Regions from separate parts of the Brevibacillus antibioticus genome, predicted to be linked through region 1. Evidence: riboswitches for the same ligand, from Rfam matches in the RefSeq annotation. Region 1 holds a riboswitch; each other region holds the start of a gene.
The links. Region 1 has a riboswitch for lysine ahead of dapD (2,3,4,5-tetrahydropyridine-2,6-dicarboxylate N-acetyltransferase). Riboswitches for the same ligand answer to the same signal wherever they lie in the genome.
Positions count from the first base shown of each region.

Region 2: it holds a riboswitch for lysine, as region 1 does, so the genes downstream of both, E8L90_RS14520 (aspartate kinase) here and dapD (2,3,4,5-tetrahydropyridine-2,6-dicarboxylate N-acetyltransferase) in region 1, are expected to answer to the same signal.
Region 3: it holds a riboswitch for lysine, as region 1 does, so the genes downstream of both, E8L90_RS17250 (amino acid permease) here and dapD (2,3,4,5-tetrahydropyridine-2,6-dicarboxylate N-acetyltransferase) in region 1, are expected to answer to the same signal.

Region 1 covers NZ_SZNK01000001.1:755,131-765,189, forward strand. The annotation lists gene E8L90_RS03745 (efflux RND transporter periplasmic adaptor subunit) at 1-90, shown strand, start outside; gene E8L90_RS03750 (hypothetical protein) at 182-856, opposite strand; gene E8L90_RS03755 (class I SAM-dependent methyltransferase) at 856-1,653, opposite strand; gene E8L90_RS03760 (hypothetical protein) at 1,846-3,888, shown strand; gene E8L90_RS03765 (hypothetical protein) at 3,949-4,143, shown strand; gene E8L90_RS03770 (EcsC family protein) at 4,157-5,014, shown strand; gene E8L90_RS03775 (GNAT family N-acetyltransferase) at 4,989-5,537, opposite strand; gene E8L90_RS03780 (flavodoxin) at 5,606-6,046, opposite strand; lysine riboswitch at 6,187-6,376, shown strand; gene dapD (2,3,4,5-tetrahydropyridine-2,6-dicarboxylate N-acetyltransferase) at 6,468-7,178, shown strand; gene E8L90_RS03790 (aspartate aminotransferase family protein) at 7,193-8,407, shown strand; gene E8L90_RS03795 (N-acetyldiaminopimelate deacetylase) at 8,411-9,544, shown strand; gene E8L90_RS03800 (hypothetical protein) at 9,813-10,059, shown strand, end outside.
Region 2 covers NZ_SZNK01000001.1:3,117,813-3,127,871, reverse strand. The annotation lists gene E8L90_RS14555 (ABC transporter substrate-binding protein) at 104-1,291, shown strand; gene E8L90_RS14550 (branched-chain amino acid ABC transporter permease) at 1,440-2,306, shown strand; gene E8L90_RS14545 (branched-chain amino acid ABC transporter permease) at 2,312-3,283, shown strand; gene E8L90_RS14540 (ABC transporter ATP-binding protein) at 3,285-4,046, shown strand; gene E8L90_RS14535 (ABC transporter ATP-binding protein) at 4,048-4,761, shown strand; gene E8L90_RS14530 (DUF2164 domain-containing protein) at 4,888-5,139, shown strand; gene uvrC (excinuclease ABC subunit UvrC) at 5,178-6,959, shown strand; lysine riboswitch at 7,040-7,228, shown strand; gene E8L90_RS14520 (aspartate kinase) at 7,461-8,702, shown strand; gene E8L90_RS14515 (YslB family protein) at 8,752-9,204, opposite strand; gene E8L90_RS14510 (succinate dehydrogenase cytochrome b558 subunit) at 9,634-10,059, shown strand, end outside.
Region 3 covers NZ_SZNK01000001.1:3,671,758-3,680,957, reverse strand. The annotation lists gene E8L90_RS17275 (aminotransferase) at 1-787, shown strand, start outside; gene E8L90_RS17270 (aminoglycoside phosphotransferase family protein) at 1,161-2,072, shown strand; gene E8L90_RS17265 (TolC family protein) at 2,144-3,199, opposite strand; gene E8L90_RS30320 (hypothetical protein) at 3,415-3,561, opposite strand; gene E8L90_RS17260 (hypothetical protein) at 3,554-3,745, opposite strand; gene E8L90_RS17255 (hypothetical protein) at 3,814-4,683, opposite strand; gene E8L90_RS17250 (amino acid permease) at 4,904-6,352, opposite strand; lysine riboswitch at 6,465-6,650, opposite strand; gene E8L90_RS17245 (DinB family protein) at 6,735-7,229, opposite strand; gene E8L90_RS17240 (CGNR zinc finger domain-containing protein) at 7,398-7,955, shown strand; gene E8L90_RS17235 (alpha/beta fold hydrolase) at 8,063-8,815, shown strand; gene E8L90_RS17230 (hypothetical protein) at 8,793-9,191, opposite strand.

The DNA.
Region 1 (10,059 bases):
ACCGGGATTGAAGGATATGATTTTATTGAAATCAAAGGTGGCTTGAATGAGGGAGAAGAGGTTCTCGTGACCAACTCCGACGGTATGTAAAAGCCAATCGAATTCGTTTATAAGCGATAGCCCCGTTGCCACTGGCCAAAGACCTAAGCAAACGGGGCTTTTTTTTACATCCATACGATTTTCAACGGTTTCTACGTAATGGTAACGTTGCGGACATTTGCGACGTCAAACTATGTATAGGATGGGAGATTGTATAGCCGTTTTCCTTTGCAAACTGGTCAGCAACAGGTACCATGGAGAGCTGTGCCACGGCAATAGGTTGGTCTGGAAACGTTTGGTGGAGCTGATACAGGGCGTCTTTTATCGCTTCTCTGTAAGCTTCTTGCTTGTTTTCCATGAGCAGGGCAAAAGCATTTTCGACGAGAGATACTTGTATCTCTGGATGAAGGTTGTGGGAATGGGCGTGTTTCACGAGACGCTCCATCGTAGGTTGGACAGTAGCGGGATTGGAGAATAGCAGAACTTGTGGCTTAGAATACCGGGCAAGCTCATGAAAAAAAGGTCCATCGATTGTGAAGATTGGGACAGTGGCTGTTGCCTCATCCTCTGGTGTTAGCAGTGCGGCATATTGCGTGCAAGTGATCACCATTGCATCGACCGCGCAGCTCTGCATCCAGCTTAGTTGCTCACGTAATTTGGTATGTGCTTGTTCTGTGGTATGGATAGGGTTTCCCGCGTTTTTCAGGAGCAAACCTGGATCAACAAAATGAATGAGCTCTACGTCAAAGGCTACGAACGCATCTGATAAGAGGGAAATATTCGAATAATGTCCATGGAGGCAGGCAATACGGGTCATTATGCAGCTCCCCCATGTAGAGTATTCTTCGCTGATTTCTTATGGGCAAGGACGCGAATACGCTTGTAATCGAGCACCCAATGTCCCTCTTGAAATAGAGCAGGACGGAGAATGTCAGTGACGTCCGTACATACTTGCTGGATTTCATCTGAGGACAGTCCCGCAAAAAAAGGACTGCAAAAAGAATTCAGCCAATGCGAAAGCCCCAGGCCCCCACCAGCCATGACAGTCGGGCGATCAAAATGGGAGGCAAGTACGACATGGAAGCCTTGCTTTTCCAAAAGAATTGTGTACGCTCCAATGCTGGGGAAATACCAAGGCGAGCGTTCATCGGCAGATATTCCTTTTCGTGCCAAAACAGTCCGTAATGCTTTTGTGATTTGTCCGCAATTGCCGTGTCCTCCAAATTCGGCGACAAAGCGCCCACCAGGAGCAAGAGCCAACCAAATGGTTTCAACGACTTCTGCAGGACGTTTCATCCAATGGAGTGCGGCATTGGAAAAGACAGCGTCATAGCTGGCATCAGTACGATACGTATGCGCATCGGCTACTTCAAAGGCAAACTGCGGATATTTTTGGCGAGCAGCCTCAATCATGGCGGCAGAAAAGTCGATTCCTGCCACATTTGCTCCCGCAAGCGATAGTTGCGCACATAGGTCACCTGTTCCACAGCCTACGTCAAGAATGCTTTCTCCAGGAGTCGGCTGTAGCCAGTCCACTAACCCTTTGCCGTATTCAGAAACGAAACTCATTTTGGCATCGTATAGCCCGGCATTCCATTGATTGGTTTGAACCATCTGAATCCCCTCCCTTTCATCCATTTTTACCAACTGGGGAGATATAAGTCAAATCTATATAAATTATAAACGAGATAGTATTTAACTATATCTAGCGCGCGAAAAAGCATGACGATCGCAAAGGATATTTCGCCGTTTTTGTCGAATAATCACAGTTGAAAAATTGTAAGGTAGAAAGTAGGAGGACAATTCGTGAAAAAATGGGTTGTAAAAGCACTTCTAGTGTGTTTGGCAACGGGCACCTTATTGTCAGGTGTGTCAGTACCGCCAGCCATGGGGGCCGGGGCAACAGCATCCATGAAAAAAAACAGCCAAGTATCTAAGCCACTCCGGAACCAGCCTGTTCACGATATGGTTATCTTTAACGATTATCAGGTTGCAGGATTGGATTCAAATGGTTGGAACTGGGTGAAGAACGATGAGTTTATTCTTCCTCCCGAGACACCACTTGATATTGACGTGATACAGACCACTTATGGAGCTGGCACCAACCTCAATCGCAAGCAGGTTTTATTGGACGGCGTAGAGTTATCGGAGTATCAAGCCGAAAATACCTCGTCACAGACTTCTTTCAAATGGCAAGTACCTCGGTTTACTATTTCAGCACAAAAGCTGTCCGCTGGTTCGCATACTTTGACCTTTATTGTGGCGGATGCCCAAGGGAAGAGCAGCACGTTGCATGTGCGATTTCTGGTAGAGGCCAAAAATTACCCAAGCATATTTAATGGAGAGAAGGCAGAGGGAGAACCAGTACCAAGTGGCGGGCAAACTGCGATTTTTGGAATGATGGGTTCACACGACTTTACCAGCTCTATTCCGGGCACATGGAAATTAACAAATAAGTCCACGAGTGCAGAGTTGAGGTCTGTTCCTGCGACCGTATTTTCGACGGGGACATTGTTGACGGGGCAGTACGAGCTCCTCTTCGTTCCGGATGATACAACCATGTCACCTTGGATGACGACGATTCAAGTAGGCGTTGCAGAGTTGTACATGGGAACGGATGCAAGCGGTCAAAAACTGACGCAAGATCAGAAAATAACAGCTCCAGCAGCACCAGGGAAGGTTTCGTTGTATTCGCCAACCCCAGGAAGGTGGTCGGTGAACGGAACAGGACAAACCTTGACAGACGCGCAACATTTTGAGGTAGACATTCCTGAGAGACTGGCTGGAATTACAATCGCTGTTACCTTTGAGCCTGTTTCGGGGAAAAAAGAGACATCGTCTATATGGGGCGAGACGTCAGCAACAACGGTTCACATACAAATACCAGGTGCACCAAATGCCTGTGGTCCTGTTGGTGGAAATGTCACGATGGATGTGTTGATGAAGCAGAACGAAAAATCAACACAGCAGGTAGAAAAGATGAACCTGTATTCCTCTGAAAATACAGTCAAGCTGTATCAGAATCCCGTTCATGTGATCTGGCTGGCAACTGCTGCTGAGCACGTCAAAAATGGAAGTGAAGCGGATGACGAAGAGGGGCCGGGGGTATGGGCGATCGATAACGTCATTGTCGACGAGAGCAAATTGAATTGGGATCACACGGCATTGCTGTTGTCCGGATACAAGCCAGGCCGCTACAAAATCAACTATTATAGCAAAAGAGACCCGGCGCAAGTATGGTGCGGCTATGTTCAAGTGATAGAAGATTTGCCTCCAATCAAGTCGTATCCGGCATGTCAGCCGGATGATACAGGTGTAAGTCCGCCAAGTTCGCCACTTCTTCTTCGAAGCGAGAGCGGCAAGGAATACCGGGACGGACAAAAGTTAACTGTGAACGCAGGCGATGATCTCGAAGAATGGGAAGACCTAAGGCTGATCGCTACTCATGCTGAACTTGTCGGATCCAAAAAGATCAGGGATAAGAGCGAAAAGAAGGCCTACTATATGCCGAATTTTGAATGGAAACATGGCGAGATTGGTATTGGTGCTAGTCGGGAGCACAGTAACGGTACCATTTCCTCAGAAAATCGGATCGAGATTTTTTTCGGGGAGGAAGAGATCACCAGCATCAAGCCTAGTAAAGGTGACGACGATGATGGAGAGGGACTTGAATCACTGAATTTGAAAAGGTATATCGATACGAATAAGCCTGGCGAATACAAGATCAAAGTAACGAATACGCTCAAGAATAAGACCTGCAAGGTTATCAGCTCCAAAAGAAAGTACACGAAGAAAAACGATGTAAATGAGCGCAATGAAACATTAACGTTTACAATTGAAGTGAAGTAGATAAGAAAACCCCCTTGCGTGTTGGCATGGGGGTTTTCGACTACAAGGGGAGGAAGTCCTGTGACAAATGAGCAGAAGGCGATCTTGGAAAAGTTCGGTTTTCGGATCGAAGGAGAGCAAGTGAAACATTTGAAGCTGGGGATCGTAAGAAATAAAAAAGAATTCGTCTTTCACGACACGTCAGAAGCGTTGCAGGACTACATCAAGTCCATCCTGCGCAACCAATGTCAGTGGAAGCGAGGAGAATCTGAGTGAGCAGCCAGGGAGGTTGTTGGGGTTGAAAGAGTCTAGGGAGACATTGGTTACGGCATTACGTGAAGTCGAGGCTTGGGAGAAGGACCAGAACGACTTGTGGTTTTGGGAAAAGCTTGGCAGACTTCCTTTTGTTCTGTTGGATCGGATTACGCCTGCATTCGTTCAAGAGAAGCTGGGAAAAGCCGTAGATGAAATGGCAGCCTTTCTTGAGACAGGTGGAACTTATTTGGTGCAGGATGAACCGATATACAAGCGGTTTGGCAAACGGTTAGAGGGACAGGCCCCGTCTTCTGTTAGTGGCAAGGAGGAGATTTGCGCTGTTCCGCTTACGATCATGAATGATGTCGCGATGGAGCTGAAGGATTCACGTGCGAATTTTGCCACGGTACAAGGTGCCACGACTGGATTCGGGGGGATATTTACCCTCGCGATCGATATTCCGCTATTGATGGGGACATCCCTAAAAGTATTACAAGAGATGGCTCTTGCCTATGGCTATCGACCTGAAGAGAAGAGGGAGCGGCTGTTTGTCGTCAAATGCTTGCAGTTTGCTTCATCAGACATCGTAGGGAAAAAAGCGATACTCGCTGAGCTCTCCCGCTTTGATGATCCACATGCACAAAGAGAGGTAATGGCGCAATTGCAGGGATGGCGTGAAGTCGTGGTAACGTACACAGAAAACTTTGGGTGGAAAAAGTTATTTCAAATGGTGCCCATTGCGGGTATTTTATTCGGGGCGTATTTGAATCGCTCAACCGTACAGGATGTCGCCGAAGCGGGGATGATGCTGTACCGCAAACGGCGCATCCTGGAGCGGCTACGTGAGAGCGATAAGAGCGGAGAGATTACGAAGACCACTCCTCAGCAGTAAGAGCGTAGAGGAGATGGTCCTCCCATACACCGTTAATTTGCAAATAGCGTAACGAAAGCCCTTCCTGGCGAAACCGGCCTTTTTCCAAGACGCGAATGGAAGCTTGGTTGCGGGGCATAACAGCAGCTTGTACCCTGTGTAGCCCAGCTTTCGTGAAAGCAAAGTGGAGAGCGAGACTTACTGCTGATGTCGTATAGCCTTTGCCATTGCACGCCTGATCCATGAAGTACCCAATCGTAGCATTTTGCCATGCGCCGCGTGCGACATTCGATAACGCTACACGTCCGATCATCTTTCCTGATTCTCTAGAGAATACGCCGAAAGCATAGGCAGTACCGCGTTCAAAATCAATCTGCGCTTGTGTAATCTGTTCTTGCTGTCCTGTGAGGGTCAGAAATGAAGCGGGGCGGATTGGTTCAAATGGTTGGAGAAAGTCATGATTACGCAGCCGAAGCTCTAGGAGCTCGGCTGCGTCTTGTTGGTGGAGAGGCCGTAAGAGAATCTCGTCCGTATGTAATGACATGAGATCAATCCTCCTTAAAAAGTTGGATTGATAGTATAGCATGTGCCAAAGTATTTGGGAAACACCGATTATCCGAGCAATTCAGCAAATGATACCCCAAATGCTTTGCAAGTTTCCACTTCTTTTGCAGTAGGAGAAAGCTCGATTTTCAATCCTTCCATTGGTGTTTCCGCGCCACGCTCACTCGCCTTTTTCAGCAAAATATCAACAGCTGCACCGACATGCTCGTAAGCGGAATCGCAAGAGCCAAAAGCAACAACCTTTTTCCCGCTGAGGTCAATACCGTCCATTTCCTCATAAAAATCTAGGCATTCGTCTGGCAGTTCGCCATCGCCCCATGTGTAGGCACCAAGCAAGATTCCGTCGTAAGCTTCGAGTTCTTTTGCGTTCGCATCCATCACTTCTTTTATCTCCAGCTCAGCACCAGTTGAACGAATACCTTCTGCAATTGCTTCAGCAATTTCCTGTGTATTCCCTGTCATGCTCGCGTATACCATCAAAATGCTCATAAAACGTAAAACCTCCAATTAGATAATGAGTATCATTCTCATCAATAAAAATAATGAAAATGATAATCGTTGTCAATAACTTTTTTCTTATTGCCACGTTTCATTGATTTTGGTAGAGTTAAATAAAATTATTATAATGTACTCTAAATAGAGGTGCGCCGAAGAAGAGTAAGCCTTTTCGCAATCTGCCAGGGGGCAGGAGAAGGAAGAAAGGCTAGAGCGCCGAAGCTTATGCTATGCCCCTACGTAGCACAGGCTGGGGTGTGTCATGAAAAATGAACATCCTGTCACAAGGGACCATACATCTTTTTGTGGAGCGCTATTTATGATTTGCTTACGTAGTATCAAAAGCAATGAGATAGCGAATGCACTCATTGCTTTTTTTGATTGACCATGCTGTTATTTTGAGGAGGATGTAACTATGAACATGATGGATGCTAACGAAATTATCGCGTTTATTCAAAAAAGCGAAAAGAAAACACCAGTGAAGGTATATGTAAAAGGGAATCTGGAGGGAATCGACTTCGGTGCGAGCTCCAAAGCCTTCATTACTGGTCCTACTGGTGTTGTTTTTGGTGAGTGGAAAGAGATTGAGCCAGTGCTCGCTGCTAACGCAGACAAAATTGAAGATTATGTAGTAGAAAGCGACCGCCGCAACTCCGCCATTCCTTTGCTGGATACAAAAGGGATTCAAGCGCGTATTGAGCCAGGCGCAATTATCCGTGACCAAGTGACAATCGGTAACAACGCGGTCATCATGATGGGTGCTTCCATTAACATCGGTGCAGTTATCGGTGAAGGTACGATGATCGACATGAATGTTGTAGTAGGTGGACGTGGAACCATCGGGAAAAACTGCCACATCGGCGCGGGATCGGTTATCGCGGGCGTTATCGAGCCGCCATCTGCCCAGCCAGTTGTTGTCGAGGATGATGTTGTCATCGGAGCAAATGCTGTCATTCTGGAAGGTGTACGCGTAGGAAAAGGTGCTGTCGTTGCAGCGGGTGCTGTCGTAATTGACGATGTACCTCCATACGTAGTAGTTGCGGGAACGCCTGCACGTGTGATCAAACAAATCGATGAAAAAACTCGTTCCAAGACAGAGATCAAGCAGGAGCTACGTCAGCTGTAAGGGAGAGAGTGCACATGGACTGGCGTTCGCTCGATGAACAATATATCGTCTCCTCTTACAAAAGACTTCCGATTGCCATAGACAAAGGCGAAGGAAATTACTTGTACGATACGAACGGAAAGAGTTATCTCGACTTGTTTACCGGACTCGCGGTAAATGTTCTGGGGCATTCTCATCCGCGCATTGTACAGGCTCTGCGTGAGCAGGGAGAGCGCTTCTTGCATATTTCCAATGTATTTTTAAACAAGCCGGCTATCCGTTTAGCCGAGCGTTTGGTTGCGAACAGCATCAGCGGTAAGGTATTTTTCACTAACTCTGGTGCTGAGGCCACAGAGTCTGCGATCAAGCTGATTCACAAATGGACGAAAAACGAGGGAACAGGTCGTGAAGGCATCGTTGTTTTACGCAACAGCTTTCACGGACGAACACTTGGAGCAGTGCGTCTGACGAGGCAGGCTCACGTCTATCAAGACTTTCCTCAGCCGGCTTTTCCTGTTTATGAACTGGATGCGGAAGACACGGCAGGATTGCGAGCAATTTGCCAGGAAGCAAGACCCGCTGCGGTCGTCATGGAGCCAGTCTTGGGTTCCGGCGGTGTCGTGCCGCTAACGGGAGCGTTCTTGCAAGAGGTAGCTGCGATCTGTGAACGAGAAGGCATGTTATTCATCATGGACGAGATACAGACAGGAATGGGCAGGACAGGAAAGCTGTTTGCTTATGAGCATGCAGGCGTAACGCCAGACCTTATCCTTTTCGCCAAAGGCATAGGGGGAGGGCTTCCCCTTGGCGGTGTCATCGCTGGTCCAAAGCTGATGAACCAGTTCAAACCGGGGGATCACGGAACGACATTTGCACCATCGCCACTGTCTGCAGCCCTGGGGAATGTCGTGTTGGATGAATTGCTTGATCCAGCCTTCATCGCTCACGTAGAAGAAGTGATTGCGTACCTGTGGTCAGGCTTGGAAGCGTTGCGAACGCGTCTTCCAGATCAACTGCAATCCCTTCGCGGAAAAGGCTTGATGGTTGGAATTCCGCTCTCTTCCACCCCGGAAGAGGTAAGCCACTTGCAGCAAGCATTGCTTGACGAAGGAATTCTCGTTGACGTGACGCAGAAAACGATTGTTCGTCTGCTTCCGCCACTAACGTTGACAAAAGCCGATGTGGACCGTTTCCTTACCGTGTTTGAGGAGCAATTAACAACTAGAACAGGTACGAAAAAGGAGGCGTAGACCATGACGACTTCCTTGTTTACACAAATTCGCCGAGACCTGCACCAAATACCGGAGCCCGGCTTTGCTGAAGTGAAGACGCAACAATACTTGCTCGATTATTTGAAAAAGCTGCCTCAGGAGCGAATCGAGATCAAAACGTGGCGGACAGGCATATTGGTCAAGCTGGCAGGAACAAAGCCAAAACGATTAATTGCCTGGCGGACGGATATGGATGGCCTGCCGATCGTAGAGGAAACGTCCTATCCGTTTCGCTCGCTTCATGAAGGGTATATGCATGCATGCGGGCATGACATGCATATGGCGATCGCCCTTGGCCTCCTAACGCATTTTACGGAGCATCCGATAGCAGATGATTTGCTCTTCCTCTTCCAGCCAGCAGAAGAAGGTCCTGGCGGTGCTTGGCCGATGTTGGAAAGTGAAGAGTTTGCAGGGTGGCGACCGGACTGCATTTTTGCCCTGCATATCGCGCCAGAATACCCAGTTGGGCATATTGCGACGAAGCCAGGAATCTTGTTTGCCAACACTTCTGAGCTGTACATTGATTTGGTTGGCAAAGGGGGGCATGCCGCCTTCCCGCACAAGGCGAATGATATGGTGGTTGCAGGAAGCCATCTTGTGACACAGCTTCAATCGATTATTTCGCGCAATATAGATCCATTGGATTCGGCCGTCGTAACGATTGGCAAGCTGGAGAGCGGGACGAAGCAGAACATCATCGCGGAGAAGTCCAGGTTAGAAGGGACCATCCGAACCTTTTCGATGGAATCGATGGCACTCGTCAAGAGCCGCATTGAATCTCTCGTAAAGGGAATAGAAGCGGGCTTTGAGTGCCAGGCAACGATTGACTACGGTGTTGGTTACTGCCAGGTTTACAACGAGGAGCAGCTAACGATAGATTTCATGCAATGGGTACAGGAACAATGTGAAGAGGTAACTCTCATCACTTGCAAGGAAGCCATGACCGGAGAAGACTTCGGCTACTTTTTGAAAGAAATCCCTGGCTTTTTGTTTTGGCTGGGTGTGCAAACGCCGTACGGTTTGCACCATTCCAAAATTGAGCCAAACGAAGACGCGATTGAGGTCGCTATTCGACTGGTCTCCCGGTATTTTACAAGGCTTTCGCAACAGGAGTAGTAGGTGTCAGGAGCAAAAAAGAGTGGCTGGATAGCCGCTCTTTTTTCTGTGTCATTCCCAATATTCTCATCAAGAGTAAGAAGTAGTTACGAGCATCTCTGTGCATAAGTCTTTCTTCCTAAGGTTTTGTGCTTGTGGATAGTGTGGATATTGTTGAAAAAACTTATTAGGGAAGCACAACTATTTCTTTTTCCAAACGTATAAACTAGGGAGAAGTAATTCCGGAATAACAAGCGCTACCGCGCACACATATAGGAGGATTATTGACATGAAAAAAGCATGGTTATCGGCCTTGTTGGCGTTGACTGTAGCAGCAGGGGTGGGGAGCACTACTGCGCTGGGAGAGGGTGCGATGCGCGTATTTTTCGGTGCGGAAACCGTAGCGAGTGAAATGCCAGCATCCAAGGCTGAATCGGTAGAATCAATAGTGAACAAGCTCGGTGGTTTCGTCGATTACGATCAGCAATCTGGCAAATTGCAAGTGATTAAGCCAAACGTAAATATTATTGTGGTCG
Region 2 (10,059 bases), 2.4 Mb from region 1:
TCGAAAAATTAAGTTTACTTGAGCGAAAATAATTGCGTTTTTAGAATACTTTGATTAAACTTCATATATTCAATTTATTTAGAAAATAGAGGGGGCTTTTCTAATGAAGGGATTTCATTTGATGCGCTCGTTGGCGGCGATCTCGCTAGGGGCGGTATTGATGGTCGGATGTTCAAGCGGAGGAAATACAAGTGCTCCGGCAGCAGGAGAAGGTAGCTCTGGACAAGCAGCTAGCGCTGACGGACAAGAGATGCAAGCAAAAATCGGTGTCGTTGGATTCCTCTCAGGGTCTGGTGCAGCCTATGGAGAAGCGCAAAAAGCAGGATTGGAGCTGGCTTTGGACGAGCTGAATGAAGCGAACAAAGGCAAGCTCAAGATCGAACTGAAGTTTGAAGACTCCGCTGGAGAAAAAGAAGGCGCGATTAATGCGGTAAATAAACTGATTAATCAGGATAATGTCGTGGCGATCATTGGACCGACCCTTTCCGGTGAAATGTTTGCTGCAGGACCAGTTGCAAACGAGGCAGAAACTCCGATTTTTGGTATCTCCAACACGTCAGAAGGAATCAATGATATCGGGGAGTACGTGTTCCGCAATTCTTTGCCTGAATCCATTGCAATCCCGACAGCTATGAAAGCAGCTGGGGAGAAAAATGGCTTGAAAAAAGTTGCACTAATCCACGCGTCTAACGATGACTTCTCCGTAAATGGTTACAAGGTCATGAAAGCAACCGCTGAAAAGCTGGGCCTGGAGATTACCAGTGAAGCGACTTTCGCAAATGGCGATGTGGATTTCTCAGCACAATTGACCAAGCTAAAGCAAACAAACCCAGATGCTTTGCTAGTGTCGGCTTTGTACAAGGAAGGCTCCATGGTTGTGAAAAAAGCACGTGAGTTGGGCTTTACAGGGACAATTCTCGGTGGAAATGGCTTTAATAATCCGAAAATTTTTGAAATTGCAGGTCCAGCTGCTGAGGGCTTAATCGTTGCGACTCCTTTCAGCCCTGAAAAGAAAGATGATAAAGTACAAGCCTTCGTGAAAGCATTCGAAGCCAAATACAACAAAAAGCCTGACCAGTTCGCAGCCCAAGCATACGACTCGCTGTACATCATGTCGCAGTCACTGCTTGCCGCAGGAAAAGCAGATCGCGAAGAGTTGCGCGGAAAATTGGCTCAGCTGAAGGACTTCACAGGTGTATCCGGCAAACTGTCTTTTGACGAGAAGCGCAACCCGATTGGTGATGCGGTTGTCGTTGTCGCAAAAGAAGGTAAATTCGTCCCGTTTGAATAGGATCGTGCCCGGGGGCGCTCCGGGCTTTTTTTTCTATCTGTTATCTCGCTGGATCAGAAAGTACCCGATCATGGTCTTCGCTTGCTGATCCAGCGAGAATAACTCCATCATCGTTGGATGGTAACCACTTAACAATGAGGTGAGGCATTTGTTTTGGCAGCAATTGGTCAACGGTTTGACAGTTGGTAGCACTTATTCATTGATTGCATTGGGCTACACGCTCATTTTTGGTGTCTTGGGAATCATTAATATGGCACACGGCCAGATTTTTATTTTTGGATCACTGGTTGGCTTGGTATTGATGACCAGCCTGAATATGCCTTTAGGGGTAGCGTTAATTGTTGCGGTTGTAATATCGGCGATTTTGGGTCTTGTGCTGGAATATACAGCGCTTCGCCCCCTTCGTAAAAAAAATGTACCCCATCTGGCATCCTTGATCAGTACGATCGGATTTGCCATTTTGATGGAGGAAGCCATGCACAAGTTTTTCGGTGCTGACTCCCGAGCGTTCCCACAATCCTTTGGGGATACCACTTTTGACTTGGGACTCGTTCAAATTCGTAGCGTCGATCTCGTTATTTTGGGGATTTCTGTGTTGCTGATGTTCGTCCTGCATTTTTGGATTCAAAAAACGAAAATGGGAAAAGCGATTCGCGCGACGGCTGAAAATACGGATACAGCAAATCTTTTGGGGATTAACACGAATATGGTCATTGTCGTGACCGTCATGCTTGCTTCGGCACTGGGAGGTGTCGCCGGAATTTTGATCGGGATGGCGTACTCTGCGCTCATTCCGACGATGGGGATGACGCTTGGCTTCAAAGGTCTGGCTGTTTTGATTTTAGGTGGGGTAGGCAGCATTCCTGGGGCCATGGTGTGCGGCGTATTGCTCGGGATTATCGAGGTGTTTACCGTCGCGTACGGAGACTCGTCGTATCGGGATGCAGTTGCTTTCGGCTTGATCATTCTCATTTTGCTCTTGAAGCCGGAAGGACTATTTGGACGTAAAGCGTAAGGGAGGTGCAGACATTGGACATTCTCAATCCATATAACTTACAGGTACTGACATTTATTTTATTAAACAGTATTTTGGCGATTAGTATTTACATTACGCTCTCGACGGGCCAGCTTTCTTTGGGACATGCGGGCTTTATGAGCATTGGTGCCTTTACAGCGAGTATTTTGACGAAGCAAGCGGACATGCCGCTGTTTATCGCCATCATAATTGGCGGACTGGCGGCAGGGCTGATTGCCCTGCTGATCGGTGCTCCTACATTGAAGCTCCACGGCTTGTACCTGGCGATTGCTACGCTTGGCTTTGGTGAAGTGATTCGCGTTGTTTTTCTCAATATGGAGATTACAAATGGCGCTCTTGGATTGACCGGACTTCAATCGATTGGCAATTACTTGTACGATTTTGAAAAAGCAATGGGGTTAAAAGCGCAAGCCTTTGGCATTTCGGTCATGCAAATGAAGTCATTATCGACCTTTTTGTTTATGCTGCTTCTGTTTGCCTTCGTCCTTTTCCTGACACTGCGTCTGAACCGTTCTCGTCTCGGGCGTGCTTTTGAAGCGATCAAAGCAGATGAAACGGCGGCACGAGCGATGGGATTGCAAGTCAACTATTATAAGATGCTTGCTTTTGTGATCGGTTCCATTTTGGCAGGGGTGTGTGGAGGATTGTTCGCTCACATTACGACGACCATTACGCCAGATGATTTTAACTATCATAAAGTCGTAGAGATTTTGTCGTATGCCGTGATTGGCGGCAGCGAAGTGGTATGGGGGCCGCTGTTTGGTGCCTTGGTTTTGACAGCACTGCCGGAGGTACTGCGGGGTTTGGCTGAGTATAAAATGCTCATGTACGGTTTGATCATGGTCGGTGTAATGGCGTTCCGTCCGCATGGCTTGATCGGTGCCGACACGTTCCAAAAGCTGTTCAAGCGTCGTCGGGGCAAGTCATCGGACAAGGAAGCGAAGGGGGGAGTATAAGATGTTGCTGGAACTTGCAAACGTAGGAAAAAGCTTTGGCGGCATCACCGCTCTTCGTGACGTTTCTTTTGCGGTCGGAGAGGGTGAAATTGTCGGCTTAATTGGTCCGAATGGGGCGGGAAAAACGACTATTTTCAATATGGCAACGGGCATATTCGAACCAACGACGGGAACCTTTACTTTTGCCGGACAGAAGCTAAATGGAATGGCGCCTAACAAAATTACCGAAATGGGGATTGCAAGGACGTTCCAAAATATTCGCTTATTCGGTCACATGAGTGCATTGGATAACGTGAAGGTAGGATGTCATTCGCGAATGAAGGCCGGCTTCTGGGCTTCCCTTTTGAAAACATCGGGACAACGTGCGGAAGAAAAGGCCGTGACCAAAAAAGCAGAGGAGCTCCTTGAATTCGTAGGCTTGTCTGACATAGCTGACGTCCGCTCGGATACATTGGCGTACGGTCAACAACGGCGTCTAGAGATTGCACGGGCACTGGCTACGGAACCAAAACTCTTGCTATTGGACGAGCCTGCTGCAGGAATGATCGAGACCGAGACGAAAGCGCTCATGGAGCTGGTCAAAAAAATTCGCGATGATGGGACGACTGTTTTGTTGGTCGAACACGATATGGGATTAGTCATGAACCTGTGTGAAAAGGTCGTATGTATCAACTTTGGGGTCAAAATTGCTGACGGCACCCCGGCTGAGGTACAAAACAATCCAGATGTGATTGAAGCCTACCTCGGTAAGGAGGACGAATAAGATGCTGAATATACAAAGCTTGACGACCTCCTACGGTCAAATCAAGGCGATTCGCGGGATAACGCTGGAAGTGCCTGAGGGCAAAATCGTCTCGCTAATCGGGGCGAACGGAGCGGGTAAAACCACAACCATGCGTACGATCGCAGGTCAACTGAAGCCTGAAGCAGGAGCGATAACGTTTTGTGGTCAACGGATAGAGGGTTCGAGACCCCATCAGATCGTGAAAGCCGGATTGGCGTTAGTTCCAGAAGGGCGTGCAATCCTCGGGAAGATGACCGTGCTGGAAAACCTGGAGATGGGCGCATTCCAGCGCAACGATGCACAAGGCATCAAGGACGACATGGAAAAGATGATGGCCTGGTTCCCCATCCTCAAGGAGCGTCTTTCTCAATTGGGAGGGACGATGTCTGGCGGTCAGCAGCAAATGCTAGCCATTGCCCGCGCATTGATGTCTCGACCGAAGCTGCTGCTTTTGGACGAGCCGTCGATGGGCTTGGCTCCTATTGTGGTGGCGGACATTTTCAAGGTGATCAAAGAAATCAATGCGGAAGGAACGACCGTCCTTATCGTGGAGCAAAATGTCAAACAGGCCCTCAAAATCGCTGATTACGGGTATGTACTGGAGGCAGGGCAAATCGTATTGGACGGTACAGGAGAATCATTGTTGAACGACGAACGTGTAAAAGAGGCATATTTGGGCGGTCGCAAGCACTAGGTCTGCCTATAAAAAACTGTCGCCATGGAATGAGGCGGCAGTTTTTTTCGTATTGATTCCATGGTACTATGAAGGATAGAACGTATATTCTCTTATGATGCGAAAAAGGGAAGGAAGCCGGATACGATGCCAGCCAAATTGACGAGAGAGCAAATGGAATATCTTGTTCATCAAGTACAACGCTATTTTAAAGAAGAACGGTCGGAGACACTCGGCAATTTGGAGACGGAAGAGTTGATTGACTTTTTTTCAAAAGAGCTCGGCCTCTTCTATTACAATCAAGGGGTGCAAGACAGCCGGAAGCTGTTGATGGAACGGATGAGTTCCTTAGAAGATGAACTGTATGTATTGGAAAAGCCAATCCACAAGAACAAATAGATGCAAGGCAGATATAGAGCAAAGAGGAGGGAGCAGCCATGAACAGCTCCTTAAAAGATAAACTGGCCGTCCTGCCAGATAAGCCGGGCTGCTACCTGATGAAAAATGCGAGCGGGGAAATCATTTACGTAGGAAAAGCCAAGGTGCTGAAAAACCGCGTCCGCTCTTATTTTACAGGCAGTCATAACGGGAAGACGCAGCTGTTGGTCAGTGAGATCGTGGACTTTGAGTACATTGTGGTATCCTCCGCGATTGAGGCGCTCATTCTCGAGTGCAACCTGATCAAGGAGCACGACCCGCGTTACAATGTCATGCTCCGCGACGACAAGACGTATCCGTACATCAAAATTACGAATGAGGCGCAGCCACGCCTGGAGATTACCCGTAAGGTATTAAAAGATAAAGCTAAGTATTTCGGGCCATATCCGAATGCCGGAGATGCCTCCGAGGTGAAGAAGCTGCTGGATCGACTCTATCCGTTGCGAAAATGCCGCAATATGCCCAAGCAGGTTTGTCTTTACTACCATTTGGGACAATGTCTTGCGCCCTGTGTGTACGAGGTATCGGCAGAGGAAAATCAGCGTTTGGTGGATGAAATCAGCCGGTTCCTCGATGGTGGCCATGAGGAAATGAAGCAAACCCTCACGGAAAAAATGCTGCAAGCTGCAGAAAACATGGAGTTCGAACGCGCCAAGGAATATCGCGATCAGATCAAGAGCATCGAAGCCGTAATGGAGAAGCAGAAGATCACGTTCAACGATACGGTAGACCGCGACATTATCGGGTTTGCTGTGGAAAAAGGCTGGATGTGCATTCAGTTGTTCTATATGCGAAAAGGGAAGATGATCGAGCGTCAGACGACTTCCTTTCCATACTATGGCAGCGAAATCGAAGACTTCATGTCTTATGTGAGCCAGTTCTATTACGACAAGCAAAATGCACTGCCAAAAGAAATTTTGCTCCCGCAAGAGAGTGAACCGGAGCTTTTGAGTGAATGGCTGGGCATCAAAGTCCATGCGCCGAAAAGGGGCAAAAAGCATGAGCTCGTGATGATGGCTTCCGAGAACGCCCGTATAGCTTTGCAGGAGAAGTTCGCGCTGATGTCCAAGGACGATGCTCGTACGGTCCAAGCGGTACACAATCTCGGTCACATTTTAGGAATTCCGGTTCCTCATCGAATTGAAGCGTTTGACAACTCCAACATTCAAGGAACAGAGCCTGTGTCTGCGATGATTGTCTTTACAGACGGCCGCCCTGATAAAAAGGAATACCGCAAATTCAAGATCAAAACCGTCGAAGGGCCAGATGATTACGGCTCCATGCGCGAAGTCGTTCGCCGTCGTTACTCTCGCCTGCTGAAAGAAAACCAGCCGATGCCTGACCTGATTGTGATCGATGGTGGAAAAGGCCAAATCAGTGCGGCTATGGATGTGCTGGAAAACGAGCTGGGTCTCTATATTCCCGTCTGTGGACTCGCGAAGGATGAGAAGCACCGCACCGCTCAGCTCATGTACGGAGATCCGCCAGAGCCTGTGAATCTTAGACGTGATAGCTATGAATTTTATTTGTTGCAACGCATCCAAGATGAAGTCCACCGTTTTGTTATTACATTCCACAGACAATCCCGGACGAAAACGATGCTCTCCTCACAGTTGGATGAGATCCCGGGTATTGGTGAAAAACGACGCAAGCTGTTGTTCTCTCATTTTGGCTCGTTGAAAAAAATGCGCGAGGCGACCGTCGAAGACTTCCGCCAATTAGGGATCGGCGACAAGCTGGCGAAAGAAATCATCGGGCATCTGCGCAAGCTGGACACATGAGTTCAAAAAGGAATTGATCCATTTTTAGACTCATGATATAATCCGATTCAAACAGAATAGTTAGCCTCACTTCCATTATGGAGTGAGGTAGAGGCGCGAAAACCAAGAGTACCACCCTGAGATCGGGTATCTGTGAAGGGGACGGGAAAGGGGAATTCGCCGAAGTGTGGAGGGAAACCCGCTTTTCTCCATGCTGGGTCTGCGTTGAACAAATGCAGGACTGTCATCTGCACTTTTGACCAATTGTCAGATGGAGAGCTATCTCACGGTGTGTCAATGTGAGTTTTGATGGTGATAACTGTCAATCTTCGTTGTCCGCGTGTATTGGGAGGGAGGAACCGGTATGTCGAAACAATAGGCAGCGGCAGGTCTTATTCCTTGTCGGTGCCTTTTTTTGTAAAATAAAAATGCAAGACTTTTCCTTATAGAGAGAATAGTGAAAAACCATACAATACGAGATAAATACCAATATTGGATATGAGAAAAAGGGAGAGAAGCCGCATGGGGTTGATCGTGCAGAAATACGGAGGCACCTCTGTAGGTACCATTGAGCGAATTTTGCGAGTTGCGGATCGAATTATCAGCTACAAAGAGGAAGGACATGATGTGGTAGTCGTTGTTTCTGCAATGGGCAAATCTACTGACGTGTTGGTAGACATGGCCAAGCAGATTAACGCATACCCATCCGAGCGTGAAATGGATATGCTGCTGACTACAGGGGAGCAGGTTTCGATCGCGCTTTTGTCGATGGCTTTGCATACAAAAGGCTACGATGCCATTTCTCTTACGGGCTGGCAAGCTGGAATCACCACGGAGGCGATTCACGGAAGAGCACGGATCAAGCAGATTGAGCCAGAGCGGATTCAATCTGAGCTCGGCCGTGGTCGTGTGGTGATCGTGGCAGGATTCCAAGGGATCAGTGACGAAGGTGAAATCACGACGCTCGGCCGCGGTGGATCGGATACATCTGCGGTTACACTCGCAGCGAGCTTGAACGCTGAGAAATGCGAAATCTTTACGGACGTGTCCGGGGTGTATACAGCTGATCCGCGAATGGTTCCAGCTGCGAGCAAGCTGGATACAATCTCGTATGATGAGATGCTGGAGCTGGCGAACCTTGGTGCAGGGGTTCTTCATCCGAGGTCAGTAGAGGCTGCGAAAAAATACAAGGTAAGGCTGGTCGTCCGCTCCAGCTTTACTGCCGAAGATGGTACGTACGTTGAGGAGGTTGCCAACATGGAAACAGGTAGAGTAGTAAGTGGAGTTGCACACGATGAAGATGTAGCCAAAATCACGGTTGTCGGCATGCCTGCCAGGGTCGGGACGCTCTCCCGTTTGTTCAATACACTGGCGGACAATCAAGTGAACGTCGATATTATTATCCAAAGCTCTTATGATGCTACTGTTACAAATATTTCTTTTACAGTTGCAGCGGATGACCTGAAAAAAGCACTGGATACGCTAGACAGAAACAAAAACGAGCTTGGCTTTGAAAAAATCGATTTCGAGGAAAGCTTGACCAAAGTATCCATTGTTGGCTCTGGAATGATCAACAATCCAGGAGTAGCTGCCGAAATGTTCCGCGTTCTGGCAGAAAAAGAAATTTCTATTAAAATGGTATCAACTTCTGATATCAAAGTTTCTTGCGTCATTCCAGCAGCTTTGACAGAGCAGGCTGTTCGTAGTCTTCATTCGGCCTATGGTCTGGATGTTGAGGAAACCGCAGTCGTGCACGGAGTATAAAAGATGGATGCTCCCTCTCCCTTTATTACAGGTAGAGGGGGCATTTTGTTCATGAAGCCACTTGTACAGAGATACGTATGTCAGAAGAGCTTTCCATTTCGATTTTGCTGAACGCTTCTCTTTCTTTCCACTGCTCAATCATACCAGCAATAATCCCGGCTTCAAAGGAAAGACTGCATCCCAGTCTTTCTATAGACTGATAGCTAAAAATGGAATGGTTGAGTGAATAGACGATAGTTTGCCCGGTCTCCTCTACGACGTCTAGCTGGCCTAATCCGAGCCGTATAAAAGGCATAATTGGACCTGTTGCAGATTGAATGGGGATTTGGCGGCCCATATTTTTTCCTATCCAATAGAGAATATGGTTTTCACTATCGCCTAGCAGGGTGCTAGTCAGCGTTTCGCGTAGAAGATGATAGCCAAGATAGGGCATATTCATTCTCTCAGCATAGGGAATGGTCTCTGGCGGCAACAGTGCTGCGAGCTGATCCTTCTCTTTCATATGTGCTTCCCTCCTGTCTGTACTAGATTATGAGGAGGGACCCGCATTCATGACATCGTAATAGAAAAAATAGCTGGACTAAACAAAGTTATTCTATCAATGTATTTAGTACATTGATTATCTTGACGCTCTGTGTCGACAAGAGTACAATTGGATTTGGTCAAAGTTTTGCCCAACTTTTTCTCGAATTTTGACACATTCCGACAAATTCATTTGATCTAGTGAACGCAGTCTTTTATATGAACAGCGTCAAGATGTTGTTCATAAAATGATCGTGGCGGTTTTGCTATGTCTAATGGGTGAGGCAATGGGTTAGGATATTGGGGAAAGGTCTATCAAAACGGTCGAAGCCGTTTTGGACCGCTTGCGGTAACGCTTGACGTTTTTCACAGAATTAAGAGTTACATACATTGAAAGGGGGACCATTTTATGGCGAAAGGCCATAGCTTTCTCAGTCACAAGCTCCACTCACTTCTTGGTTTGTTACCGATCGGGCTCTTCCTGCTGTTTCACTTGACAGCCAACTATCAAGCGACCCGTGGAGCCGAAGCTTTTAATCAAACAGTTGGTTTGATTGAAAATGTTCCATTCGTACTGGTGCTTGAATTTGCTTTTATCTACCTCCCGATCTTGTTTCACGCTGTTTACGGTCTCTACATTGCGTTCCAAGCGAAACAAAACGTAGGGAACTTCGGTTACTTCCGAAACCAAATGTTCTTGTGGCAACGCGTTACAGGAGTCATTACCCTTATTTTTATTGTTTGGCACGTTTGGGAAACCCGTATCCAAAAAGCAATGGGTGCACACGTGGATTTTGACATGATGGCAAACATTTTGAGCAGTCCTGCAATGATC
Region 3 (9,200 bases), 2.9 Mb from region 1:
CTATGAACCTGTTATTCGCTTGGCTGGTGGGGTGCCGGTATTCCTGAAAACAACGATGGAAAACGAGTTCAAGCTGACACCGCAAGAGTTGGAGACGCACATCACCGCGCGTACAAAAGCAATCATTTTCTGCTATCCAAATAACCCGACCGGGGGGACGATGACGGCTGAAGAGTGGAAAACACTTTTGCCGATCATTGAAAAGCACGACCTCATGGTGATCTCCGATGAGATTTATGCGGAACTTACCTATGGTCGCATGCACGATAGTATCGCGGCACTGCCAGGAATGAAAGATCGGACGATCCTGATCTCCGGTTTTTCCAAAGCGTTCGCGATGACCGGCTGGCGTCTGGGGTATGTCTGCGCATCGCCTGATTTGCTCGCAGGCATGCTGAAAATCCATCAGTACACTATGCTGTGTGCTCCGACAATGGCTCAGATGGCTGCATTGGAAGCCCTGCGTCATGGACGTTCTGATATGGAACGAATGATCGAGAGCTACCGTCAGCGCCGCAATTATGTGGTAGATGGATTCCGTCATATCGGATTGACTTGCCATGAGCCAGACGGAGCCTTCTACGCATTCCCGTCTGTAGCTTCTACAGGTCTTAGCTCTTCTGAATTTGCGGAGAAGTTGCTCATGGAGGAAAAGGTAGCTGTCGTACCTGGAGATGTATTCGGCGAAAGCGGGAAGGGACATATCCGTTGTTCTTATGCAACATCGATGGAGCAGTTAAAGAAGGCGCTTGAACGTATGGAGCGCTTGATGGGACGACTGTCCTAATATTTTCAGGGAAATAAAGGGGGGGCGGCTTTCATGCTGCTCCCTTTTTGGTGAAGTGGCTGTGGTGGGGAAGAAGCGCATTTCCAGTCTACGCTTCGGCCTACGCCCCGCAAGGGGGGATTCACTGGCCGCCTCGGAAAAAATGGTGGGAGTGCTTCAAACGTAGAAGTTTCGATGAAGTGTTTCATAGGTGAAGCTGAAATTCCCCACCATTTTTTCCAAGGCTGGGATGGGCTCCAGAGGCGCTTGACTGGAAATGCACTTCTTCTTACGCGGCTGCGGTAAGGGAGCAGCTTGAAAGCTGGTGCAAGAAGATGAGTGAAGGTAGGGCAAGAAGTTTAAAAGCCACAAGCTTTTTAGGAGGAGATTCCTAATGATTTTATTGCCAACCCATTTTACGCAAACAATTACGGGCGTACATAAAGAAGCAGGTCGTCTCTGGCTCGATTCCTTTCATGAGTTGATTGCTGATTGCGAAGTGCGGTGGTCTTTGAAGGTACTAGAGCCGTTTCCACTCTCCTATAACTTTGTAGCACCAGTTGTGTTGCAGGATGGGAGAAACGCAGTGCTGAAGCTGGGAGTGCCTGGACTGGATTGGCAGAGAGAGCTGGCAGCGATTCGGGCTTTTGCAGGCAGGGGAATGGTGCAGCTACTCGATGCTGACGAGGAAAAAGGGATCATGCTTTTGGAGCGCATCATGCCAGGAGAGACACTGGACAAGCTGAGTAGCGAAGATGAGCGAATACAATGCTTGGCGGACGTGATCAAAAGAATGCATACACCCGTTTCGAAAGGTGGCAAGCTTGCGTCTACGTTTCCGACGATCGCAGACTGGGCTGTGGGACTGGAACAGATTCGCCCTCATTTCCAAGGGGGGACAGGATCGATTCCCGAGCAAATGGTGGAGCGAGCCATGAAATGGTACAAAAAGCTTCTCTCCACACAAAAAGAACCATGTCTGCTGCATGGTGATCTTCATCATGAAAATATTTTGCGCGCCGAAAGAGAGCCGTGGTTGGCAATTGATCCAAAAGGACTGATCGGGGAGACGGAATACGAGGTGATTCCGTTTTTGCTGAACCATTTGCCTGAGGATGGGGTAGAAGAAGTGGTGAAACAGCGGGTCGATGGGCTGACGAGGGCACTGTCTTTGCAAAAAGAGAGAGTGTTGGCGTGGGCCTATTGCCACAGTGTACTATCGGCTTGGTGGTTCATAGAGGATTTTGGCGCGGACGGTGGTCGTTTGGTGATGCCGGGAGCTTTTGAGAGGCTAATCAATGAGTAAAGGCTTCACCCTGTGGGATGAAGCCTTCTCTATTTGAAATGAATGAATGCGATATTTCGTGACACGAAATATTAATAGCCAGTTGATTGATTCAAGGTAGTAGCAGCGAGATTGTATTGATAAATCGATTCGATTGCTTTTGTTTCGGATTCAAATAGGTTTGCTTCGACCTCCATCAGTTCTTTCATCGATGCTTTTCCTAATCTATATTGATCGAGTGTTGCCTGATAGCGCTCCCATGCGGTTTCTTTCTTTGTTGTATTTTCCCCTAATGCCTTTTGCGCTGCTAGTGCCTTCGTATAGTTGTCACTTACTTCCTGACCGATTTTCTTCTGTGTTTTTTGTTTTTGCAGTTCCGCTTTTTTGTGCTCATTTCTTGCGATTATCCCTTTATGTGTGCTGAGTGCGGTATACTCTGCCGTGTAATCAATTCTGACTTGGGTAAAGTCTATTTCTGCTTGTGCTTTGATCATCTCAGGACGTTTTTCATAAGCTTTTGCTTGCAATTGCTCAAGGGAAAGCAGCTCGTGCTGGGTCAGATCAGTGGTGACTATTTTCCATTTTTTGTCTGCTTTTTCATTCAATAAATCGTTGAGCTTGGCCAATGCTTGTTTGTAGCTGGCTTCAAGGGTAGCAAGATTTTTGTGAGCTTCTGTTTCTTGGGAGTCCAACCAGTACTGTCTTTGCAAGCTTTTCTTTTGCGCTTTGATTTTGGCCTCTAATGATTGGACTTCGAAGAAAGCTTTTTGCACTTGCAACTGGATGTTGTTTTTTTGCGTATTCAGGGCGACTTCATCGACAATCACTTCTTTGATCGCTTTGGCAGCGTCTTCGAATTTCTTTTTTGCGTCAGCCAGCGTCATGATGTCGGCTTTTTTGATTCCTTCTTTTTCTCTTAGTATGATGGATGTTTCGTATTTTGTAATATCTAGCTCAAGCCGAAGCAGCTCGAAATCGATGCTATTTTTTAGTGCCTGTTCAATTGCGAAATCTAGCGATAAAGGGGAATCATCCGTCTGTTCAGAAGTAGCCACGAGAGGAGCGGCCTGAGCCAAATGGACGCCACCTGTGAGGAGAGAAGTGACTAATGTTGTGCTATAAATGTGTTTGAAAAGCCTGGATTTCATGGGGCAACCTCCTGAGCATATACACAAGAATCTGATAATGATTCTCATTTGCAATTTATGAAAAGTATATATTTCCAGTAGAATTTCGTCAATAACAAAATGTCTTTCCCCATATTCTTGGTCAGAAATCCAAAAGGAATCCCCTTTGGGAAACAGGAAAAGTGAGCATCTGCCTGTTTCCCCAAAGGGGATTTGTTTTTCGTAATGGGAAAGAACTATTCTTTATCTCTATTTTCTTTGTTTTCCGCTGCCGACTTGGCAGTTTGATCCAATGTCCCTTCCTTTGGTGTAAGGGAATAACCATGCATATTGCTTCCGTTATAACCCATGTCCGGCTTTTCCTTTGAGATGTGATCAGTCATTTGCTTCCCCCTTGTATTGTCCAGTGGGTTTAGAGTCTTGCTGCACATACGGATTGTCGACGTCATTTGGTTCCTTGTCCAGATTGGTACGGATTGCGAATATTGGGCTAGTCGGAGGTTGAGCGATCAGTCTGTCATCCAGTTGTTTGAAATCAGGCAGGTCGTTTTCGCCATTGTCATACATATTCGTCTCCTCCTTTACGGGTTAGTATGTCCATGAGGGCGGAGGCTGTGACGATCATCTTTGGGCAGTTAACTCGTTTTCTTGGCCAGGATGTTCATGAAAGAGGTAAGATTCGTCTGTAGCAATGGTGTAAAGGCAGAAAAGGAAGCATTTTCAGCGAGCGTATTCATTTGACGAACAAATTCAGTGGCGTCCTTTGAATTTACATTCTCAAAGCGATTAGCGATTTTTGTATTTTTTAAATCGGAGAGAAGAGTAGCTTGTTCGTTTCGGTATTGTGAGATCCAGTCTGGACGATGTTGCAGCTTTTTGACGAACTGAATCAGCGTGCTTACTTTCTCTGTTTGATTGGTCGTGTCCGCTTGCATTTTTTTGTAGGCTTCCGGGTCATACCGCTCCATCAGCTTGGATGGATTGACATAGTCGGCTGGCGCCCCATGCGGTCTTTGCGGAAGCTCTACGTAGCTGACACTGCCAGTTGCGGGGTCAACCTTTCTTGTTTTAGCAACGCCTGCGAGCAGATGGAGGCTATCCAAAAATTCAGCAGCATTTTCATCATCCATGAACTGGCTTGCCAAATATTTGCCTTGGGTTAAACCGACTTCTACTAAAGCAGCTCTTTCTTCATCGGTGTAGGTGTAGGTGGAGTTGAAAAAATTTTTCTCCAGGATGTGGTCAAAGGCCTTGCGAGCCTCGGGTGGTTTATCTGCGAAAATTTTATCCAAACGCTCATTAATCTCTGTGCTAAAGAAAAATTGGACGCTGTGATGTTCGATGGCATCAGCAGGTAGCTCGCGTGCCTTGTGAGAACGAAGGTCTACTGTATCGTGCTCGGGCAATCGGGGCAATCCTAGACGAGTTCCTGTCACCATTTTCGGTGCAGGTTGGTTAGTTGTTAACTGGGGTGTTAGATAGCGGTTATTCGATTGGATGTGCATGTTCTACTCTCCTCACATGGATTCATGTTCAGTCGTGATGGAAGGAGATCATGATTACCTTTTATCAGATGACTTGGATGAGGTGTGAGAACGGAAAGGAAACAGATCTCAAATGGCTTCTTGTCTATACTATCGGCTCTTTCGGAGTAATTTTTAATACATTAGCTAGCATGAAAAAGGACTCCCGTTCAGATAACGGAAGTCCGTATTTTTTCTTCGATTATTTCGTGTGTTCATCCATGTTGAAGTCAACTTGTTCAAGAGGGACGAGCTTGGTTTTTTGCGTGATTTTATAAGCGAGCCAAATGATTAAGAAGAGTGGCAGGCCAATGTAAGAGACCAGGACGCCATTCCAGTCGATCGTTCCACCCATGAATGCCGAGTAGTTTTGCCCCAAAATAACGATACAGCAAATGATGAAGGCAAAAATCGGTCCAAACGGGAACCACTTTGCCCGATAAGGCAATTCGCTTAAGTCACGCCCCTGAGCGATAAACGCTTTACGGAAACGGTAGTGGCTAATGGCAATTCCCAGCCAAGCGATGAAGCCTGACATACCAGACGCATTCAAAAGCCAGACATACACTTCGCCTTCCCCAAACAGGGAGGACAGAAAAGCAAGAGCACCGATGAGCGCAGTCAAGATCAAGGCATTGATCGGTACGCCATTACTTGTTACTTTTGCGAACCATTTTGGTGCGTTTCCTTCTTTCGCCAAGTTCCACAGCATGCGTGTAGAGGCGTACATGCCAGAGTTACCAGCAGACAATACAGACGTGAGAATAACGGCGTTCATGACGGATGCTGCAAAAGCAAATCCGGCATTTTCAAAAACAATCGTAAACGGACTGATCGCAATATCCGTAATGTCGCCACTGATCAGATTTGGGTTATCATATGGAACGAGCAACCCGATGATCAAAATAGCGAGGATATAGAAGATCAGGATACGCCAAAAAATTTGACGGATGGCCTTCGGAATGTTCCGGGCAGGGTCTTCGCTCTCCCCAGCCGCGACACCAACTAGCTCTGTCCCTTGGAAAGAGAATCCGGCAATCATAAAGACACCGAGCAGGGCCATGAAGCCGCCATTGAATGGCGCGTCGCCTTTGGTGAAGTTTTGGAGGCCGACTGCTTGGCCGCCCATAATGCCAAAAATCATCAACACACCGATAATAATAAAGACGATAACCGTTACTACTTTAATCAAGGCGAACCAATATTCAGATTCCCCATAGGCTTTCACGGACAGGAGATTCAAGGCAAACAGCAATCCAAGGAACAAAGCGCTCCACAATATCGCTGGGGTATCCGGAAACCAAAATTTCATAATGAGTGCGGAAGCCGACAGCTCGACGGCAATGGTAATCGCCCAGTTGTACCAGTAGTTCCAGCCGAGAGCAAAGCCGAGAGATGGATCGACGAACCGTGTGGCATAAGTTGAAAACGAACCTGAAACAGGCATGAAGGCCGCCATTTCCCCCAAGCTGGTCATTAAAAAGTAAACCATGATACTAATGGCGAGATAGGCGACTAAAGCTCCACCAGGTCCGGCGGAATGAATCGAGCCTCCGCTCGCGAGAAACAATCCCGTCCCAATCGAGCCGCCGATGGCAATCATCGTCAGGTGTCGGGCTTTTAAACCACGTTGCAATTGATTTTGTGACATAAGCTGCTTACACGACCTTTCTTGATTTTTGAGAAGGAAGGTCGGAAACGAAAAAACCGCCATAGCCAAAAAATGGCATAGGGCGGTATCATCCAATCCCCACCAAGCCTTCACTGAAGATAGCTCACCACGCTTGCTTGGCATGCAAACGTGACAGTTCTGCCCCTTTCGAGTACAGCCCCAACCCAATCGCACAGAGACGCGATATGAGTTTCGGCGGATTTTCCTTACCTGGAGTCATTGATTTTCTCTGAATCTCGTACAGGATGATATAAAAGCCGCGACCTCTATCCTCACCGTGAAAGATGAGGATAACATGTATGAAATTTTGTGATTCATCAACTATAAAGGATTGTTAATGATTAATCAATGTGAAATTTTGTTATTCAAATGAGCGTCTGGCAGGCCAAGAGCCTTGCAGCTTGCGAATTTGGACGATTTGTCCCGTATGAAACGCATCATGCAGGACCAGACTCATTACGGTTTGGTAAATGGGCGTATAAGTAGCCATCTGGTTTAAATCCTCATCCGTCAGCAAGGAAAGCTTTTCATGAATGTGGCGATGGACGCTTCCCATACGAGCGAGAGTAGCTTGCCAAGCGTCTTCGTCATCCGGACCGCCGGACGGGATGAAGGTATCATCGTTCGTCTCAGCGGAGCCAGGAAATTCGGTGCCCAATAGACGATGCAACAGGCGTTCTTTGTAATAAAGAAGGTGGCTGACGTTTTCCCAGATCGTGTTGGCTGCTTCTCCCACAGGGCGCCAGCTGGCCTCGGCTGCTGATACTCCGGAAAGCGCTTCTTTTAAAGGTGGATACCAGTCTTCCTTGTTATAGGTACATTCCCAACCGTGCAAAAGCAAATCCTTCCGATTCATACGCTTCCTCCTCGTCTGTGAAACAGATTGATGAAACGCTATAATAGCAGTAAGAAATGAAGATGTAACCAGTTAATCAAGTTACAGTAGTTACAAATATAGATTACCATATTCTGTATAGTCATACAAGAGAGAAAAATGAAGGGTTTCGTCAGGAGAGATGATTACATGGGCTGGCTTTGTATCGATTTTTTAAATAGTGATTGGCGGGATTGGCGTGGTTCTGGTCGTGCGGAAAATCGCTTGGAGAACCAGGAATGGCTGTCATCCTTTTTGCAAACATACAAGCTAACCGCTCCGCTACCGATGAATGTGGACTGTGCCGCTTCCCTTTTGCAGTTGCGCGAACGTTTGAGACGTATGCTAGAAGCCGTTGTCCGTGGAGACCGCTTCCAAGAGGAGGACCTCGCGGAATTGAACAGGGCTTTGGCTCTCACCCCTTTTCATCTGCAGGTGTTGTATGTAGATGAGGAGGGCGGCTACAGGCAAAAGCAATCCAGCCAAGCAGAGGGCTGGCCCCTCGTCATGGCACAAATTGCGGCTTCTTTCGCAGAGCTGCTTGCCCCGCAGCATCTGGAACGAATCAAAATATGTGACAACGAGGACTGCCGCTGGGTGTTTTATGATGAAAGTCGCAACCGGGTGCGCCGCTGGTGTGATGACAAAATGTGCGGAAACTTGATGAAGGTACGCCGTTTTCGTGAGCGCCAGAAGGAAAAAGGCTGATGGAGCCAATACCAACGACCGTCGGGATTTTGTCTCTGACGGTTTTTTTCTAGGTTTGAGACATAATATATAGAACTCTACATGGGAACGGAAACGAGGTGGGTAGGATGAGTCAAGCACGCAAAAAATGGTTTCAGGCATTCGTGTTGGTGACACTTGGAGCGATTTGTCTGGCGATATGGTATTTGCAGCCTTATCAGCCCGATCAGGCAGCGTTAACGGCCATGCAAGGGGGTGAAGGGATAACCGTCATGGATACGAATGACTGGATTATTTTCCAAGGTGGGGAATCACGCGAACCGGGGCTCATCTTATATCCAGGAGCACTGGTCAAACCGGAGAGCTATGCACCGATTGCCCGTGCTTTGGCTGGCTACGGCTACCATGTTTTTCTCGCACGAATGCCGCTGAATTTGGCTGTAAGTGATATGACGCGGGCCACACAAGTATTGAAGGCGTACCCGAATAAAACGTTTGTCATCGGAGGACATTCGCTTGGTGGAACCATGGCAGCTGAATTTGCAGCTAACCACCCGGACCGAATCAGTGGAGTATTTTTGTTGGGAGCGTATCCGAACAGTCAGGGGAACTTGAAGAAGGTGAATGTGCCTGTGCTGTCTTTGCTCGGGTCTCGCGACGGTGTGATCCATATGGAAAGGTTTGAGGAGAGCAAGCAATATTTGCCGGAGCGTACCGTGTACATGTCCATAGAAGGGGGAAACCACTCCCAGTTCGGAAGCTATGGAGCGCAGGAGGGCGACAAGCCCGCTGCCATTACTCCACAGGAGCAGTGGCAGCAAACGGTGGCAGCAATCAAGGATTGGTTGCTGAATGATGTCACAATGATGAACGCGGAATAATACCAGATACGACACCTGTAATGCGAATGTTTTCCGAGGGGAGCAGCATGGGCGTGTCTTGCTCGCGTGTGGTTGTAAAGAGACATTCCAATGGATTGACGTCTGCTGCGATGCGCACAAGGAACTGCCCCTCTTGTCGGATCAACACAGGTCTGTCTTTTACAGGCTCCATCGAAAAGTCTGAGATCAAGAGCGCATCTCCGGGAAAAATACCGAGACCACGAAGGCCGTCATCTCGCATGATGAGAGCAAAGCGGGCCACGTGATAGCTGGCTACCTGCAAGGAGGGTAACAGCGACAGCTCCTCGTCTTGGTCCAAGGCGAGATCAAAAAAATGAGTCGTGTATGCATCTCCGGCAATAAAGACTCGCTTCATCAGGTATCG